Regions from separate parts of the Methylobacterium sp. FW306-05-D genome, predicted to be linked through region 1. Evidence: predicted binding sites of a transcription regulator. Region 1 holds the regulator's gene; the other holds the start of a gene.
What was found. The regulator PhoB, encoded in region 1, activates phosphate uptake and scavenging genes when phosphate is short. The targets are predictions, from matches to a motif close to TGTCATNNANCTGTCAT.
Positions count from the first base shown of each region.

Region 2: the regulator PhoB is predicted to act here: its motif matches at 5,778-5,794, upstream of AC3WLN_RS17900 (ExeM/NucH family extracellular endonuclease).

Region 1 is NZ_JBYSXL010000089.1:6,750-15,356, reverse strand. It holds partial or broken gene AC3WLN_RS21045 (NAD(P)-dependent oxidoreductase) at 1-525, opposite strand, end outside; gene AC3WLN_RS21040 (alpha/beta fold hydrolase) at 556-1,605, opposite strand; gene AC3WLN_RS21035 (MFS transporter) at 1,806-3,173, shown strand; gene AC3WLN_RS21030 (SDR family NAD(P)-dependent oxidoreductase) at 3,296-4,108, shown strand; gene AC3WLN_RS21025 (matrixin family metalloprotease) at 4,196-5,269, shown strand; gene phoB (phosphate regulon transcriptional regulator PhoB) at 5,322-6,026, opposite strand; gene phoU (phosphate signaling complex protein PhoU) at 6,056-6,781, opposite strand; gene pstB (phosphate ABC transporter ATP-binding protein PstB) at 6,883-7,701, opposite strand; gene pstA (phosphate ABC transporter permease PstA) at 7,754-8,607, opposite strand, start outside.
Region 2 is NZ_JBYSXL010000059.1:1,972-12,795, forward strand. It holds gene AC3WLN_RS17850 (sigma-70 family RNA polymerase sigma factor) at 128-754, shown strand; gene AC3WLN_RS17855 (hypothetical protein) at 764-970, shown strand; partial or broken gene AC3WLN_RS17860 (aquaporin) at 1,048-1,542, shown strand; gene AC3WLN_RS17865 (hypothetical protein) at 1,912-2,115, shown strand; gene AC3WLN_RS17870 (hypothetical protein) at 2,199-2,351, shown strand; gene AC3WLN_RS17875 (hypothetical protein) at 2,385-2,747, shown strand; gene AC3WLN_RS17880 (GCG_CRPN prefix-to-repeats domain-containing protein) at 2,912-3,211, shown strand; gene AC3WLN_RS17885 (NAD(P)-dependent oxidoreductase) at 3,339-3,974, shown strand; gene AC3WLN_RS17890 (ureidoglycolate lyase) at 3,997-4,503, opposite strand; gene AC3WLN_RS17895 (bifunctional allantoicase/(S)-ureidoglycine aminohydrolase) at 4,500-5,330, opposite strand; gene AC3WLN_RS17900 (ExeM/NucH family extracellular endonuclease) at 5,969-10,824, shown strand, end outside.

The DNA.
Region 1 (8,607 bases):
GTTGCCCGCGAGCTTGACCGCGTTGGCGCAGTGCGGCGCGGGCCCGAAGCCCCAGGTCCGGGCGCCCATGGCGTCGAGGAGCGGCTGGGCCCGGGCGATTGCCTCCGGGTCGCCGGCCGCCACGATGTTCAGGGCGCCGGCCTCGGCGACGTCCGGGCGTCCGAAGACCGGGGCGGCGATGTAGGGCACACCGGCCCGTTGGTGGATGGCGGCGAGGTCCTGGGCCAGGGCCACCGAGATCGTGCTCATCGAGAGGTGCAGGCCCGGGCGGGTGCCGCCGTCGAGGAGGCCGCCCTCGACGATCACCGCCCGCAGGGCCGCGTCATCCGCCAGCATGGTCACGGCCGCGTCCCCCGCGAAGGCCTCGGCGGCGCTCGCCACCGGCGTCACCCCCGCGAGCCCCTCCGCCGCGCCCGGCGAGCGGTTCCAGACCCGGACCCGGTGCCCGGCCCGGACCAGGCTGGCGGCCATGCCGCGGCCCATCCGGCCGAGGCCGATCACGCCGACATCGAGGCTCTGACTCATGACGTATCTCCCGTTGCGGTGGCCCGGCGCTCAGTGACCGTCGAGGAATTCGAGCGTCAGGGCGTTGAACCGGTCCGTCGCTTCCATGTGGACGAGGTGGCCGATGCCCGGCAGCACCACGGCGCGCCCGCTCGGCATCTGGCCGGCCAGCGTCCGCGCATGCTCGGCGTTGCGCCCCATCCCGGCCCGCAGGGATTCCGGCGCGAAGGGTTTGCCGGGGGCGTTGTGGTCGTTCTCGCCCATGACGAAGAGCGTGGGGATGGCGATCAGCGGGATCTCGTGCACCACCGGCTGGCCCCAGATCGCCTGGTAGGAATTGACGAAGGACTGCAGCCAGCGCGGATACTCGCCCGACCCCTTCACGCGCTCGCGCAGCGACACGAAGGGCTCGATGGCCGAGGCCGGCAGCGACAGGGCGTAGTTGGTCATCAGCTGGCGGCGGTAGGATTCCGCCGTGGCGTCGCCCTCCAGGCGCAACAGGGTGGCGTCGGAGACCGGCGGCACCGTGAACCGGTAATCCTCCAGGCCGATCGGCGCCTCGAGGACGAGGCTGTTGACCCGCGTCGGGGCATTGCGCGCGAGGCGCACCGCCAGCATCCCGCCCATGGAATGCGCCACCACGTCGACCCGCGCCAGGCCCAGGGAATCGAGCAGCGCCACGGTGTCGGCCGCCATGGCGTCGAAGGTGTAGGCCCCCACGGGCTTGGCCGACTTGCCGAAGCCGAGCTGGTCGACCGCCACCGCGCGGTAGCCCGCACGGCTGAGCGCCTCGATCACCGGCTGCCAGTAGCTCGACGGGAAATTGCGCCCGTGCAGCAAGAGGACGGTGCGCCCGTTGGCCTGCCCCTCCGCCGGCACGTCCATGTAGGCGAGGCGCTGGCGCTCGCCGTCGCGCATCCGCTCCAGGAAGAAGACCGGGTAGGGATAGGCGAAGCCCTCCAGCCCGATGCCGAGGGGCGTCGCCTCCGCGGCGGCGGTGGTCTGGGCGGCCGGCTGGGCAATGGCGGGCGCCAGGGACACAGGCATCACGGACATCTGGGCCGCCAGCACGAGGGCGGAGATCTTGAGAGGCGCGTCCATCGGGGTTCCCGGCAGCGGCGCGCAGCGCGGCGCGTCCGCCGTGACATAGGGCAGATTCGGCCCGCGCACCGCTCAGCCGAGGTGACAAAGGACACCTCGGGTCGCGCCGCCTCTTGCGAAACCCGGCGTCGCGTCCCAGGGGTCCGTCCATGACGAAGGATGCCCCAAGCGCCGAAGCGAAGCCCCCGACGGAGGGCGGGATGGATGGCGGGACGGACGGGTTGCCGGTGCGCGAGCGCATGCTGGCGCTGCTCGCGATCGGCCTCGCCATGACCATGGCGGTGCTCGACGGGGCCATCGTCAACGTCGCCCTGCCGGTGATGGCCAAGGACCTCGCGGTCGAGCCCTCCGCGGCGATCTTCGTGACCAACAGCTTCCAGATCGCGGTGACGGCCTCGCTCCTGCCGCTGGCCTCGCTCGGCGACATCCTGGGCTACCGCCGGGTCTACCTCACCGGGCTCGTCCTGTTCACGGCGGCCTCCGTGGCCTGCGCCTTCGCCCCCTCCCTCGACTGGCTGGTGGCGGCGCGGATCGCACAGGGGCTGGGCGCGGCCGGGATCATGAGCGTGAACATCGCCCTGGTGCGCTTCATCTATCCCCACCGGCTGATCGGGCGCGGCGTCGGCAACGTCGCCCTGGTGGTGGCGATGGCCTCCGCCGCGGGGCCGACGGTGGCGGCCGCCATCCTCTCCGTGGCGACCTGGCCCTGGCTGTTCCTCGTCAACCTGCCGGTGGGCCTGATCGCCCTGACGGTGGGCGCCCGCACCCTGCCGGTGACGCCCCGCAGCGGCGGGCGCTTCGACATCCGCAGCGCCGTCCTCAACGCCCTGACCTTCGGGCTCCTCATCATCGGCGTCGACGGGCTCGGCGACCCGGCGACCCGGGGCGTGGCGCTGGCCGAGATCGGTGCGGCGGTGGCGGTGGGGGCAGTCTTCGTCCGGACCCAGACCCGGATGGCGCGGCCGCTCCTGCCGGTCGACCTCCTGCGGATTCCCGCCTTCGCCCTGTCGATGGTGAGCTCGATCGCCTCCTTCGGCGCGCAGATGATGGCCTACGTCGCCCTGCCCTTCTATTTCCAGGACGTGCTGCGCCTGTCCGAGACGCAGACCGGCTTCCTGATGACGCCCTGGCCCATCGCGATCGCCCTGATGGCCCCGATCTCCGGGCGCCTCGCCGACCGCTACGCGCCGGGCCTCCTCGGCGGCGCCGGCCTCGGCCTGATGGCCTGCGGCCTGACCGCGGTCGCCCTGCTGCCGCCGGGCGCGTCCCACCGCGACATCGCCTGGCGCCTGACCCTGTGCGGCCTCGGCTTCGGGCTGTTCCAGTCGCCCAACAACAAGGTCATCATCACCAGCGCCCCGCGCGAGCGCAGCGGCGGGGCGAGCGGCATGCAGTCCACCGCCCGCCTCACCGGCCAGTCCTTCGGCGCCGCCCTGGTGGCGGTGATCTTCGGCCTGCACCAGGGCGGCGCGCCGGCCGGGCCGGTGGCCGCCACCCTGTGGTGCGCCGTCGGCCTCGCGGGCCTCGGCGCGGTGGCCAGCGTCCTGCGGCGCAGCCCGCGGGGCTGAGCGGCCGCGCCGATCGCACCAGCGCCCGTCCCGCGCGTTGAACCGGACGAAGGCCACCCGTGGCCCGGCCCGCGGGCGGGCACAGGCCGCACGGGGGCCGGGCCCTCACGAAGGACGATCCCATGCATCTCGACCTGTCCGGCAAGCGCGCCCTCGTCAGCGGCTCCACCAGCGGAATCGGCTACGCCATCGCCAAGGCCCTGGGCGAACTCGGAGCGAACGTGGCCATCAACGGGCGCACCCAGGACCGCGTCCGCGACGCCGTCGAGCGCCTGAAGCGCGAGACCAATCACGCCGGCTTCATCGGGGCGCCCGGCGACGTCGCCAATCCGGACGGGGCGGCCCGGGTGGTCGCCGGGCTGCCGGACGTCGACATCCTGGTGAACAACACCGGCATCTTCGAGCCCAAACCCTTCTTCGAGATCCCGGACGAGGACTGGCACCGGTTCTTCGACACCAACGTGATGAGCGGCGTGCGCCTGTCCCGGGCCTACACCCCCGGCATGGTCGAGCGCGGCTGGGGCCGGGTGGTCTTCATCTCCAGCGAATCCGGCGTGAACATCCCGGTGGAAATGGTCCATTACGGGATGACGAAGACGGCCCAGCTCGCGGTGGCCCGGGGCCTCGCCGAGACCGTGGCGGGCAGCGGCGTCACCGTGAACAGCGTGCTGCCCGGCCCGACTCTGTCCGAGGGCGTCGCCGAGTTCATGAAGAGCATGGCCCAGGGGCAGGACGGGGGCGCGGGCGGCGCGGTCGACCTCGACGCGGCCGGCCGGGCCTTCGTCGCCGAGCACCGCCCGACCTCGCTGATCGGCCGCCTCGCCACCGTCGAGGAGGTGGCCAGCATGGTCGCCTACATCTGCAGCCCCGCCGCCAGCGCCACCAGCGGGGCGGCCCTGCGGGTGGATGGCGGCGTGGTGCGCAGCATCCTGTGAGGATGCGCCCCGGGGACGGGAGCGCCGCTTAAGACAATCGTAACGCCTCCCGCCGACCCTGGCCCGCGCGGACGGGAGGGACGGCGAATGGGGGATTATGCGCTGGAGGGACCGCGCTGGGGCGCGGGCGCGGCGGGCACGGGCGGCGGCACCGTCACCTGGGCCTTCGACGGCACGATCCCGCCCTCCTTCGTCGGCATCCTCCAGAGCGCCTTCGCGACCTGGGCGTCCTACGCCAACATCACCTTCCAGCAGGTCGCCTCCACGGCGGCGGCGCAGATCGACTTCACCCTCGCGGGCATCGACGGCCTCGGCAACACGCTCGGCTACGCGAACTACTCCTACAGCGGCCAGCGCATGCAGTCGGCGGCCGTGACCTTCGACAGCGGCGAGGGCTGGCACGCCGCCGGCGCCCGGGTGGTCAGCACCCAGAACGTCGACCTCGCGGTGGTGACCCTGCACGAGATCGGCCACGCCCTCGGCCTCGACCATTACAACGCCAAGCCCGAGGTGATGAACGCGGTCCTGAACCCCTCCGTCACCGCCCTCGGGGCCGGCGACATCGCGGGCATCCAGGCCCTCTACGGCGCACCCGCCGCAGTGACCGCGGCGGTCCCGGCGGCGTCCCTGACGCCCGTCGCGAGCCCCACCGTCACGAGCCCTCCCGTCGCCAGCGCCCCGGCCGAGGGCGCCGTCACGGCGGTGTACCGGTTCTACGACACCCATACGGGCGATCACTTCTACACGACGAGCACGGTCGAGAAGGCGCAGATCCAGCAGACGCTGCCCTGGTTCACCTACGAGGGCACGCCGTGGGCGGCCCCGGCCAAGGGCGCGGGCACCGTCGACGTGTTCCGGTTCTTCGACACCGGCTCGAACGCCCACTTCTTCACCACGAGCGTGTCCGAGCGCGACCAGGTCCTCAAGACCGCGCCGAGCTACAAGTACGAGGGCGTCGCCTTCGAGGCCTACGCGGATGCGGGCGCCCCCGGCGGCCTGACTCTGGAGCGCTTCTACAACACCCAGACCGGCCAGCATCACTTCGCCGGCAGTGCCGAGGAGGCCAACGGCATCAACCACGGCGCCGCCGGCCCGGGCTGGATCGACGAGGGCAAGGGCTTCACCGTGCACCTCCCCACCGACACGATGATTTTCGCCTGAGGGCGGGCTCGGCTGTCCGCCTGGGGGCCGACCCGGCGCGCCGCGGGGGCGCCTACTCGGCCTCGGCCTCGAACATCTCGTCGAAGGAGTAGCCCGAGCCGCGCACGGTGCGGATCGGGTCGCTCTGGCGCGGGCGGTTGAGGGCCTTGCGCAGGCGCCCGACATGGACGTCGACGGTCCGCTCGTCGATGTAGACGTCGTGGCCCCAGACCCCGTCGAGGAGCTGCTCGCGGGAGAACACCCGGCCGGGGCTCTGCATCAGGAACTCGAGGAGCTTGAACTCGGTGGGTCCCAGGTGGATCTCGCGGCCTTCCCGGCGGATGCGGTGGCTGACCCGGTCGAGCTCGATGTCGCCGGCCACCAGCAGGTTGGCCACGTGGGCGGGCTTGGCCCGGCGCAGCAGGGCCCGGACCCGGGCGAGGAGCTCGGGCACCGAGAACGGCTTGACGATGTAGTCGTCCGCCCCCGTGCCGAGGCCGCGGATGCGGTCGCCCTCCTCGCCCCGGGCGGTGAGCATGATCACCGGCAGCCGCTCGGTCTCGCGCCGGGCGCGGATGCGGCGGCAGAGCTCGATGCCCGACAGGGCCGGCAGCATCCAGTCGAGCAGGACGAGGTCGGGAACCTGCTCCTGCAGGCGCAGGTCCGCCTCGTCGCCGCGGGAGGCCGAGTCGACGACGAAGCCCTCGGCCTCGAGGTTGTAGCGGAGGAGGAGGGTCAGGGCCTCCTCGTCCTCGACGATCAGGATACGCGTACTCATCGTGCGCTTTCGATCAGAGCGGCACGGGGTCAGACCGTGCCGGGCATGTCCACGGTGGCGTAGTTGGACGCGTCGTTCTTCGGGCGCTCGCGCTCGGCTAGGAGGTTCTCGCCGGTGACGAGGTAGTGGATCGTCTCGGCGATGTTGGTGGTGTGGTCGCCGATGCGCTCGATGTTCTTGGCCACGAACAGCAGGTGCGTGCAGAACGAGATGTTGCGCGGGTCCTCCATCATGTAGGTCAGGAGTTCGCGGAAGAGCGAGTTGTAGAGCGCGTCGATGGCGTCGTCGCGCTCCCAGACGTCGAGGGCCGCCTTGATGTCGCGGCCGGTATAGGCGTCGAGCACGTCCTTGAGCTGCTCCTGAACCAGGTCGCTCATGTGCTGGACGCCGATGACGATCTTCTGCGGCTGGATCTGGTCGGCGATCGCCACCACGCGCTTGGCGACGTTCTTGGCCAGATCGCCGATGCGCTCGATGTCGTTCGAGACGCGGATCGCCGTCACCGTCTCGCGCAGGTCGATGGCCAGGGGCTGGCGCCGGGCGATGAGCAGGATCGCCCGCTCCTCGATCTCGCGCTGGAGGGTGTCGAGCCGGGCATCGGCGGCGATCACCGCCTGGGCCAGGGCCGAGTCGCGGCGCACCAGGGCCTGTCCGGCCTCGGTCATCATCTTCTCGGCGATGCCGCCCATCTCGGAGATCGAGCGGCGCAGATCCTCGAGGTCGGTGTCGTAGGAGGTGACGATGTGGTCGGGCATGGGTGTGCTCCTCGATCGGGCCTCCGGTCCGGTGCCCGCCCTGATGGTGTCTGGCGCGGGCCGGAACCGGCCCGCACGGGTCGGTTCCGACCTGCCGAGGATCAGCCGAAGCGGCCGGTGATGTAGTCCTGCGTCTGGCGCTTCTCGGGATTCATGAAGATGCGCGTCGTCGGCCCGAACTCCACCAGTTCGCCGAGATACATGAACGCGGTGAACTGCGAGATGCGCGCCGCCTGCTGCATGTTGTGCGTGACGATGACGATCGTGAATTCCGAGCGCAGCTGCTCGATCAGCTCCTCGATGCGGCCGGTGGAGATCGGGTCGAGGGCCGAGGTCGGCTCGTCGAACAGGATCACCTCGGGACGCTGGGCCACGGTGCGGGCGATGCAGAGGCGCTGCTGCTGGCCGCCCGAGAGGCCCATGCCGGACTGCTTGAGCTTGTCCTTCACCTCGTCCCAGAGGGCGGCCTTGCGGAGCGATTCCTCGACGCGCGCGTCGAGGTCGGCCTTGGGCAGCTTCTCGTAGAGGCGCAGGCCGAAGGCGACGTTGTCGTAGATCGACATCGGGAACGGGGTCGGCTTCTGGAACACCATGCCGATGCGCGAGCGCAGCTCGTTGAGGTCGACCTTGGAATCCAGGACGTTCTGGCCGTCGAGGAGGATCTCGCCCTCCGCGCGCTGCTCCGGATACAGGCTGTAGATCCGGTTGAAGGTGCGCAGCAGGGTCGACTTCCCGCAGCCCGACGGGCCGATCAGCGCCGTGACCTGGCGGTCGTGGAAGTTGAGGTTCACCGACTTCAGGCCATGGAAGCTGCCATAGTAGAAGTTCAGGTCCTTCACGGCGATGCGGACCGGAGAGGTCTCGTCGGCCTTGTGGCGTCCGGTGAGCTGCGCGGACGTGATCCCGGGGGCGGCGTTCATCGGTTCAAGATCCTGTGGGTCGGAAGGCGGGGGAGGTGCGGCGCGCCGGAGGTCAGCGCGCGCGCTCGGACTTGATGACGAAGCGGGCCACGATCGACAGGGCGAGGATCGTGACGGTGATCAGCAGGGCGCCGGCCCAGGCCAGCTGCTGCCAGTTCGGGTAGGGCGAGAGGGCGAACTGGTAGATCATCACGGGCAGGTTCGGGATGCCGCCCATCAGGTTGCCGCCGAACCAGCTGTTGTTGTTCAGCGCGGTGAAGAGCAGCGGCGCGGTCTCGCCGGCGATGCGGGCGAGCGCCAGGATGATGCCGGTGACGATGCCGGCGCTGGCGCCGCGCCAGGTGATGCTCTTGATCACGATGGAGGGCGGGGCGCCCAGCGCCGCGCCGGCCTCGCGCAGGGTCGCGGGCACGAGGCGCAGCATGTCCTCGGTGGTGCGCACGATGACCGGGGTGGCGATGATGGCGAGCGCCACCGCGCCGGCCCAGCCGGAATAGGAGCCCATCGGGCGCACCATCAGCGTGTAGACGAACAGGCCGATGAGGATCGAGGGCGCCGAGAGCAGGATGTCGTTGAGGAAGCGGATGACGTCGGCGAGCTTCGAGTTGCGGCCGTACTCGGCCAGGAAGGTGCCGGCCATCACGCCGACCGGGGTTGCCACCAGGATGCCCAGGAAGGTCATCACCAGGCTGCCGAGGATCGCGTTGGCGATGCCGCCGCCCTCGGAGCCGGGGCCCGGCGTCGGCTCGGTGAAGAGGGTGGGCGAGAAGCCCTTGATGCCCTCGACCACCAGCATGAACAGGATCGAGCCGAGGACGACGATGCCGACCAGGGTGGCGAGGGTGCTGGCCAGGATCAGGGTCTTGTCGGCGATCCGGCGGCCGGAGCGGATCCGGCTGATCCGGG
Region 2 (10,824 bases), on a different contig from region 1:
AATCACAAGCCTCCGGCAGCCGCCACTCCTTATGAGGCTGGCAAATCATCGTCTGTTCGAGACAAGAGGGCGATCATCCGTGCAGCCAGACGTCACAGTGCTCCGGTCCTCTTCGGAGGGCGAAGGATTGCCGCGGCATATCCAGGATTTGATCGGCCGACGACTGAACGAGATTTTTCCCTTTCCGGACGGCATCGAGGAGGATTCGAAGCTCGGTCGGGTTCTGGTTCGGCTCGGCGACGCGGTCTCGGCGGCGCAAGCCGATGGGCAGGTGCCCGATACGTTCCGGGTCGACCTAGTCGCTGCCGTCCCGCGTCTGCGCCGCTACGCCTTCTCCCAGTGCCGGAACGCGGCCGAGGCGGACGATCTGGTCCAGACCACCCTGATGCGGGCCTGGGAGAACCGGTCGCGGTTCGAGCCGAGGAGCCGGCTGATCGCCTGGCTGTTCACGATCCTGCGTCATACCTTCATCAATCAGCGCAAACGGCTGCGCCGCGAGGTCGAGGATGTCGATGGTGCCTTCGCCGCTACCCTGCGCCTCGAGCCCGAGCAGGAGCACCGCGTCGGCCTCGTCCAACTCCAGGCGGCCCTGAACGGCCTGACTGCCGAGCACCGCGAGACCCTGCTCCTCGTGATGGTGGACGGCCTGCTCTACGACGAGGCCGCTGCCGTGCTGGGCTGCCAGACCGGCACCGTGAAGAGCCGTGTCAGCCGGGCCCGCGAGCGCCTGGTCAAGGCGATGGGCGCGGCATGAGTCCGCCGGATGCATCCGCGCCGCCCTTCGACCCCGGCCCCGTGGGTCCGAGCGGCCATCGACAGCTACCTGCACCAGCGCGCGCCCGACCAGCGCGAGGCGTTCTGGAAGGCTGTCGCCCTCGGCTATGGCGGGATCTCGACGAACCCGTCCACGCCACTCCGAGGGGCGTCCCCTGCCCCCGGCGACGCGTCCCCCGCCTCCGGGCAGACCTGAGGCCCCGAGCCCGGTTCGCCGCCGAGGCGCGCGGATATCGGACCTCGCTCAGGGACCTCGCTGCATATGCCGATCTCGCCGTGACCCTCGGGCTGTGGTCCGCGGGCCGGTGCGCGAACCATCACGTGGTCCCCTACGTCGTCGCCCAGATCCTCGGTGCGACCCTCGGCGCGGCCATCCTCTACCTCATCGCTTCGGGCAAGGCCGGCTGGCAGCCCGGCGCCTTCGCGGCCAACGGGTACGGGACCCTCAGCCCCGGCAGCGACGCCCTGCCGGCCTGCCTGCTGGCGGAGGTTCTGACGACGTTCTGCTTCCTGATGATCATCATTGGGACGACCTCGAAGGGCGCGGCGGTGGGGTTCGCCGGCATCCCCATCGGCTTCGCGCTCGTCCTGATCCACCTAATCCTGATCCCGATCCCGATCCCGATCACCAACACCTCGGTCAACCCGGCCCGCAGCACCGGCTCGGCCCTGTTCGCGGGCAGCGCGCATGTGGGGCAGCTCTGGCTGTTCTGGCTCGCGCCGATGATCGGCGCGGTCATCGCGGGCCGCCTCGCCCGCTGGCTCTAAGAGCCGGAGGTCCTCGAGACGCGCGCCTCCTGATCGATGCGGATTCCCTCCGGGGCTTCCTGGCCCCCGAAAACGACAAGCAAAGGCGACCGCTTCTACCAGGAAAAAATTGAATGACATGATGCATCTGCATCATTGAGCCCGGCATCGCCGCACATATCTCGACGCCAGTGCCGGCCAACGGCAGGACTGCTTCGCAGTCGAAACCGCTTCAGAGTTATGCCGGACCTCGTAAGTCCCCCCGATCAGGTCCGGCATGGCCGCAGGGCCGGGCGTCGTGCCGCTCCGGGCACAGGCCCGGCCCCAAGGTCACCCCCCCCTTTTCGAGAGCATCGCGCGGAAACCGCGACAGCAGTGGAGGAGCGTCGAATGGCCTATCCCGGTATGCCCGGGCCCGTCCCGGGCGGCACGCCGTCCGAGCTGCCGCCGCGACCCTATCCGGGCGAGCGCCCGCTCGGGTCCGACGAGCCCTCCGCCCCTTTCGAGGAACTGCCGGGCGAAATCCCGGACGAGCCCGGCATCGGCCCTGATCTCGGTCCCGGGGCACCGGTCGATCCCGGAGCCCGTTCCTGACCCCCGGCCGACCCACCCTGCCGTCCATCCCGGACCTTCGGGCCTACGGCGAGGGCGTCGTCCGCGAAGCCGTCGAATCCGGGATGGCGCGCGCGGAACTCGCCGCCCTCCTCGACGGACGCCCCGTCACCGAGGTGGTTCCGCCGCAGGCCGGCGAGACGGCCGCAGATTATGCGGTTCGGGCGACCGGTGAACTGATGGTCCGCTACCTCGCCGGGGACGCGGACGAGCACTGACCGCCGCCGAGACGGCCCTACAGAGAGGAGAACATGAGACCCTTTTCACGATGGCTCGCGACGGTCCTGTCCGTCGTGGGCGTCTCGGCGGCCCAAGCCGCCACGCGCTTCGACGGAAACTGGTCCGTGACCGCGACCGTCGACGACGGTCGCTGCACGGGACCCTACCGGTATCCCATCGTCATCCGTAACGGCGTCGTCGATGACGCGGGCGGCAGCGGTGTCGATGCCTCCGGGCGAGCGGGATCGGACGGCCGCATCGTCGGCACCATCCGCAGCGGCCTGGCGAACGTGGCCGTCGAAGGCCTGCTGCGGGCCTCGGACGGGTCCGGGCTCTGGACCCTGACCGGGCCGGTGAGCTGTTCCGGGCGCTGGACCTCGCGCAGGACCAGTTGAGCGCGCAGCCATGAAGATCTTGTCTGTTGTCGATTTCGATCGGGTAGCTGAGTATCCTTCAAAACCCGGTGATTGAAACACTTTGTTACAAAATCCAGCCTATAGACCCGCAACCATTCCGATGAGTCTGGTGTTCATGGGTCATCGCAACAGAGGAGATGCGAATGCGACTGAACCTTGCTGGCGCAGCCGTCCTTGCGTTGGGTACCCTTGCTGCCACCGCTGGTGCCGCCGAGGCTCGTGACGGGTGCGGACCCGGGTGGCATCGCGGCTATTACGGATATTGCCGCCCGAACGTCGTCTACCGCCCCATCGTGGCCCGTCCGATCGTGTACGGCTACCCTCGCGTCGGCTGGTACGGCCCCCGCTGGCATCGCTGGGGTGGCTACCGCCACGTCGGCTATCATCGCCCCTGGGGCTGGCATGGCGGCTATCGCCACGTGGGCTGGCACCACCGCTGGTAAGGCGGTCCGGGTCTGAAGCCTGGGCGCCTGGTCTCGACCGGGCGCCCTTCCCGAATCGGAGATCGCCCTCCGAATGGTCCTGGGGCGCGGCTCCGTCCGCCGACCGCGTCACACCCTGGAATCCGGTATGGCCCATATCCTCGTCATCGGTGCCAGCCGAGGCATCGGCCTGCAGACCGTGAAGGCGGCCTTGGCCGCCCGGCACCAGGTGCGGGCCTTCGCGCGCTCCGCCGCGGAGATCCCGGTTTCGGATCCGAACCTGGAACGGTTCGCCGGCGATGCGACTCGTTCCGCGGACGTCCTCTCCGCTCTCGAGGGCATCGACGTCGTGGTTCAGGCTCTCGGCGTTGCGACGCGCGCCCTTCTCGGCCCGGTGACGCTGTTCTCGGAGGCCACCAACGTGCTCGTACCCGCGATGGAGAGGGCCGGCATCCGCCGCCTGCTCGCGGTCACGGGCTTCGGCGCCGGCGACAGCCGTGACGCCATGGGCGTCCTCCAGCGCATTCCGTTCCGCCTGGTCTTCGGCCGGGCCTATGACGACAAGGATGCCCAGGAAATCCGCATCCGCCGAAGCGATCTCGACTGGACGCTCGTCCGACCCGGGATCCTGACTTCCGGCGCCGCGACCGGGCGCTACGAAATCCTCAGTACGCCATCGTCCTGGCGCAACGGCCTCATCTCCCGGGCCGATGTCGCTCACTTCCTGGTCGCGGAGATCGAACGCTCGTTCTCTGTCGGGAAGGCGGTCGTGCTGGTCGGGTGACGGACCGGGCGGGAGCCGCTCGTCAGCGACGCGCCGGCCCATGGATCTCCCAGGGCGCTTCGAACACGTATTCCTCCAGGTTCGTACCGGGACCGCCGCGGTCGACCACGAGGAAGTCCTGGGGGGCGCCGAACGGTGTCAGAACGCCGTGCCAGGTGCCGAGGGCGTAGCAGACGCCCTGCCCCGGAGCGGTGACGAAGGCGCGCGGCCGGCCGGGTCGGCCGCCTTCGTCGGGGCAGACCACCACGAGGAAGGGGGCGGCGTTCAGAGGCAGGAAGGCCTGCGCCCCCAGCGGATGGCGCTCGACGAGGCTGACGGGGAGGGGCAGCGCGTAGGGCTCGGCCTCGACATAGCCGATCACTACGTGCCCGTCCTCGCCCGCCACCCGCACTTGCGCGAGGTCGTGGAAACGGCGCGCCTTGCCGGCATTCATCGGGCGCGGCGCGACGGCGGCCCTGTCGATCACCGTGCCGAAGGGGGCGAAGGCCTCGGCCGTCAGCGGCTCGGCGACGATCCGGCGGTCGCTCATCGGAACGGGGCCAGCGGGGCGTGCCGGTTGACGTCCTTGTAGAGCAGGTAGCGGAAGGGGCCGGGGCCGCCGGCGTAGCAGGCCTGCGGGCAGTAGGCGCGTAGCCACATGAAGTCGCCGGCCTCCACCTCGACCCAGTCGCGGTTGAGCCGGTAGACCGCCTTGCCCTCCAGCACGAACAGCCCGTGCTCCATCACATGCGTCTCCTCGAAGGGGATCGAGGCGCCCGGGCGCATGGAGACGATGTTGACGTGCATGTCGTGGCGCACGTCGTCGGAGGCGACGAAGCGGGTGGTGGCCCAGGCCCCGTCGGTGCCGGGCATCGGCGCCGGGGTGACGGCGGATTCATGCGTGACGAAGGCCGGTGGAACCTCGATGCCCGGCACCCGCATGTAGGCCTTGCGGATCCAATGGAGCCGGGCGGGTCCGGCCCCGTCGTTGCGCAGGCTCCAGGTGGCGCCGGGCGGCAGGTAGGCGTAGCTGCCGGGTGTCAGGGCGTGGGTCCGGCCGTCGAGGACGAGGCGGGCCTGCCCCTCCACCACGAACAGGACCCCCTCGGCCTCCGGGTCCGGCTCGGGCCGCTCGCTGCCTCCGCCGGGGGCGATCGCCACGAGGTACTGCGCGAAGGTCTCGGAGAAGCCCGAGAGCGGGCGGGCCAGCATCCAGGCCTGTGTGCCTTCCCAGAACGGCAGCACGGAGGTGACGATGTCGCTCATCACGCCCTTCGGGATGACGGCATAGGCCTCGGTGAAGACGGCCCGGCCCGTCATCAGCGCGGTCTGAGGCGGCAGGCCGCCGCATGGGGGGTTGTAGGACGATGCGGTCATTCGAGGGCTCCCGGGTCGGGCCGATGTGGCGAACTTCGCCGCAGCGCGTCAAGGCGCCGGCGGATGGGACGCGTCTCGGCGGTGCTCGTCGCGCGCGATGCCGCCCGAAGCGGCGCCGTGGCGAACGCCCAGAATCCGTGTGTCCCGGCTTCATCGGATGCGCCTCGCATCCCGCGGCCATCGCTGATGTGGCGGGCCGCCCGCTGTGGCGCGAACACCCGCGGTGTGGTGCCGGGATCGTGGCCGCCCCCGAATCCTCACCCCCGACCGCAGCCTGACCGCGAGGCGGGCCCGTCAGCCTCCGCGTCCACCCTCGTCGGTACAGTCCCCAGCGCATACAAAAATACGTCGATCGTGGCGGATTAAAATCTGAGAGCAAGTCCAATCCCGGGACGGAGAATACTTTGCCGCGACCTGATCGTTCTGCAAGTCGATCGGCGAGCTTGTTTTCATCGATCTGTCATCCGGCGGATCTATTCGCTGCCCGTGCCTGATCTGTCCTGACGCGGCAGGGCGGCCTGCCTTCCGATGCTGTGAGACCAGCGGGACGGCGGATCGCACCCTGTACCGCCGAATGGCCGTGCAGGTCCGCGAACCGGGCGTCGGTCGCCGACGCGTCCCCTCCGCAGAGTATCCGCATGAACACGACGCCGCACGTCCTCGCGAACGGTTCCCTGCTCCAGGACTGGACGGATACCGGCGCGATCACGACGAACGACGACTGGACCCGGGTGCCAGCCATCGTCGGGTACCTGGGCCAGGATCTGACCACCGGCACGGGCGCCGATCCGCAGGTCGTGACCGGCGATTCGGCGCTGCCGAACGACGTGGACGTGGTCGCCAACCAGACCAATCCCGGCACGCTGGGCTCCGGCGGCGTCGCCGAGTTCGCGCTCCCCGACCCGACCGTCGCCCTGCAGGGCTCGGGCACGGCGGATGCGCCGAATCTCGTCATCTCCCTCGATGCCACCGGGCGCCGGAACGTGACGGTGGCCTTCAACGCCCGCGACATCGACGATTCGGCCGACAACGCCGTGCAGCCCATCGCCGTCCAGTATCGGACCGACATCGGGGCCTGGAAGAACCTGCCAGCCGGGTTCGTGGCCGATGCCGCCACCCAGGGCAGCGCCTCGCAGGTGACCCCCGTCAGCCTCACCCTGCCGGCCGACGCCGATGGCGCGGCAAGTCTCCAGGTCCGCATCCTCACCACCAACGCCGTCGGCAACGACGAGTGGATCGGGATCGACGACATCGCGGTGTCGAGCCTGAGCGCGGCCGTCAGCCTGCCGGCCCTGTCGATCGCCGATGCGCAGGTGATCGAGGGCCAGGCGGGCACGGCCAGCCTGACCTTCACGGTTTCGCTCGACGCCCCCGCCCCGGCCGGCGGCGTGACCTTCGACCTCGCCACCGCCGACGGCACCGCCCAGGCCGGCTCCGACTACGTCGCCAGGGCCCTGACCGGACAGACCATCGCGGCCGGTGCCACGTCCGCCACGATCACCGTGCCGGTGATCGGAGACCGGTTCTTCGAGGCCGGCGAGACCTTCGCGCTGCGGGTGACCAACGTCGTCGGCGCCGCCGTCGCCGACGGCGCGGCGGTCGGGACCATCGTCAACGACGACGCCGCCACCGTGATCAACGGCGTCGCGGTGTTCGATGCGGCGGCCTCGCTCCAGGGCTTCCAGGGGGCGACCGCGACGACTCCCCCCTCCCCCATCGGCGCCCTTCAGCTCGTGCGCCTGGGCAGCTACGCCACCACCAACGACCCGGCCACCGCCGCCGCGGCCAATGCCGAGGTGGTGGCCTATGACCGCACCACCGGCAGCCTCTATATCCAGAACACCAACGAGAACCGGATCGAGATCGTCGCCCTCGGCGCCGACGGCACCCTGGCGAAGTCCGGCGAGATCCGGCTCGCCGGCCTCGACCAGTACGGTTCGGTGAATTCGGTGGCGGTCTCCAACGGCGTCGTCGCGGTGGCGTACGCCAACGTCTCCGGCGACCAGCCCGGCCGCGTCGCCCTGTTCGACCGGGCCGGTACCCTGCTGAAGTCTGTGACGGTCGGCGTCGGGCCCGATCAGATCGTCTTCACCGGCGACGGTACGAAGCTCCTCGTCGCCAACGAGGGCGAGCAGTTCACGGGCGCCATCAACCCCGTCGGCAGCGTCTCGATCCTCAATCTCTCCGGCGGCGCGGCCAATGCCGGCGTCAGCGCCACCGTGGGCTTCGAGGCCCTCGACGGCAGCGAGGCGGTCCTGCGCGCCAAGGGGCTCGCGATCACCCCGGGCAAGAGTGCGGCCGCCGACATCGAGCCCGAATACATCGCCCTCTCCCCCGACAACCGCTTCGCCTACGTGACCCTGCAGGAGGTCAACGGGATCGCGGTGATCGACCTGGCCAATCCCGGCACCGCCCCGATCGCGATCCAGCCGCTCGGCTCCGTTAACCATTCGCTGTCCGGCAACGAGTTCGACGCCTCCGACCGCGACGGCGTGGGCGGCACGGCCTCGATCCGCATCGCCAACACGCCCGCCGCCGCGCCGATCTACGGCCTGCTCCAGCCCGACGCCGCGGCGAGCTTCGCCGTGAACGGCGTGACCTACGTCGTCACCGCCAACGAGGGCGACCAGCGCGTCATCGGCGGCGCCGACGATTTGGCGGACGTGGCCCGCCTCTCCAGCATCGCCAACAGCCGCCTCACCCCGGCGCTGCAGGTGCTGAAAGCCGACCCGGCCTATGCCCGCCTCAACGTCCTGCTGCGCACGGGCGACACCGACAACGACGGCGTGATCGACCAGCTCAACACCCTCGGCGGCCGCAGCATCTCGATCTTCCGTCAGGAGGCCGACGGCGGGCTGACCAAGGTGCGCGAGACCGGTGGCGAGTTCGAGAAGATCTTCGCGAACCTCGACCCGCAGCGCTTCAACAACGACCAGGTCGTGGCCAACACGCCCGACGACCGCTCCGACAACAAGGGCCCCGAGCCCGAGGGCGTCACCATCGGCACCGTCAACGGCCGCACCTACGCCTTCGTCGGCCTGGAGCGCCAGAGCGGCGTGATCGTCTACGACGTCACCACCCCCGAGACGGCTTCCTATGTTTCGTACGTGCCACCCCTGGCGGGCGTCTCGGCCGATCTCGGTCCGGAGGTGCTGACCTTCATCGCCGCCGACCGCAACCCCACCGGCACGCCGCTCCTCGTCACCGCCAACGAGGCCGGCGGAGGGGCCACCCTCTACGCCGCCCTGACCCAGGGCTTTACCCAGACCCTCGCCTTCCAGCCGGGCTCCCTCGCCCTGGCCAAGGCCGAGGGCGATGCCGGCACCACCACCTTCGCCTTCACGGTGGAGCGCACGGGCGGCACGCTGGGCAGCCTCGCCTTCACGGCGGAACTCACCGGTGCGGGGGCGGATGGCGCGGATTTCGCCGGCGGTCCCACCCTGCCGGCGACCATCGCCGGCACCATCCCGGCGGGCGCGGCCTCGGCCGTCGTCACCGTCACGGTCCAGGGCGATGCGCTGCCCGAGGCCGCCGAGGGCTTCACCGTCACGCTCAAGAGCGCCAGCGCCGGTCAGAGCGGCGTGACGGCGGCGCTCGCCGGGAGCGGAACGGTGGCCACCGGCACCCTCCTCAACGACGACGTCACCCTGATCTCCGCCATCCAGGGCGCCGGGACCGCGAGCCCCCTCGCCGGCCGCACCGTCACGGTGGAGGCCATCGTCGTCGGCGACTTCCAGACCGGCGACGGCGACGCCAAGCGCAACCTCGGCGGGTTCTACCTGCAGGAGGAAGCCACGGACGCGGACGGCAGCCCGCTGACCTCCGAGGGGGTGTTCGTTTACGAGGGCGCGGGCAACCTGCTGAAGGACCTGCAGGAGGGCGACCGCGTCCGGGTCACCGGGACCGTCGGCGAGTTCGGCGGCGAAACCCAGATCATGGTCACCGACGCCAGGCAGATCCAGGTCGTCCAGGCCGGAGCGATCTCGGTCGCCGCCCTGAAGGCCGCCGCGACGGTGGTCGACCTGCCCGCCGCCGCCACGATCGGCGCCGGCACCACGGCGCAACCCGACCTTGAGCGCTACGAGGGCATGCTCGTCCGGTTCGGTCAGGCGCTGACCATCACCGAGCAGTTCAACCTCGACCGCTTCAACGAGATCCGCCTCGCGGCCGGCGGGCGCCCGGAGACCTTCACCAACGAATTCGAGCCGAACGCCGCTGCCTACGCGGCGTATCTCGCGCAGGTCGCGTCCCGCTCGATCACCTACGACGACGGGCTCAACGTCCAGAATCAGCCGGTCGATCGCCTCGACGGGTTCGGCCCAGCCTATGCCACCGCCACCGCCCCCCGGATGGGTGACACGGTGACGAGCCTCACGGGCGTGCTCGGCTACGGCCCCGCCAATGCCTACCGGGTCCGCGCGATCGACGACGGCGACAACAGCTTCGCCAGGACCAATGCGCGTCCGGCCGCCCCCGACGATGTCGGCGGCAGCCTGAAGGTCGGCAGCCTCAACGTGCTGAACTACTTTCGCACCCTCGACAGCGACGGCTCCGCCACGGGCGTGAAGACCGCCATCGGCCTCGACCCGCGCGGCGCCAACACTGCCGCCGAGTTCGACCGCCAGACAGCCAAGCTCGTCGCCACGGTGATCGCCTCCGGGGCCGACGTGTTCGGCCTCACCGAACTGGAGAACCAGTTCCAGCCCGGCAATCCCGGCAACGCGCTGGAATACCTCGTCGGGCAGCTCAATGCCCGCGCGGGCGCCGGCACCTACGATTGGGTCCGGCCGGGTGCCCAGCTCGACAAGGGCCAGTTCCTCGGCGGCGACGCCATCGCGGTGGGCTTCGTCTACAAGCCGAGCAAGGTCTCGCTGGCGCCGAACACCACCCTCGAGAAGCTCGACGATACGGACGTCCAGGCCTTCGATCCCGCCCTGCTCCAGCAGAGCACGATCGGCCATATCTTCAACGGCGCCAACACCAGCCGCGCCGCCCTGGCGGTGACCTTCCGCGAGACCGCCACCGGCGAGGACTTCACGGCGGTCATCAATCACCTGAAGTCGAAGAGCGGCGCCGGCACCGGAGCCGATTCCGACCAGGGCGACGGCCAGGGCGGCTGGCAGCAGCAGCGCGAACTCGCCGCCACGGCCCTCACGAAATGGCTCGCCCTCAAGCCGACGGGAACGCCGGACGGCGATGTCGTGCTGCTCGGCGACTTCAACGCCTACATCAAGGAAGACGCCCTCGACATCCTCAAGGTCGGCGGCTTCACCAACCTCGCCGAGGACCGCCTCGCCGACCCCTATTCCTACGTCTTCGACGGGGCCTACGGCGCCCTCGACCACGCGTTGGCCAATGCCAGCCTGAACCGCCAGGTCACCGGCGTCACCGAGTGGCACATCAACGCCGACGAGGCGGACGCCATCGACTACAACCTCGATTTCGGCCGCTCCGCCAGCTATTTCGACGGGCTCGTCCCCGCCCGCGAATCCGA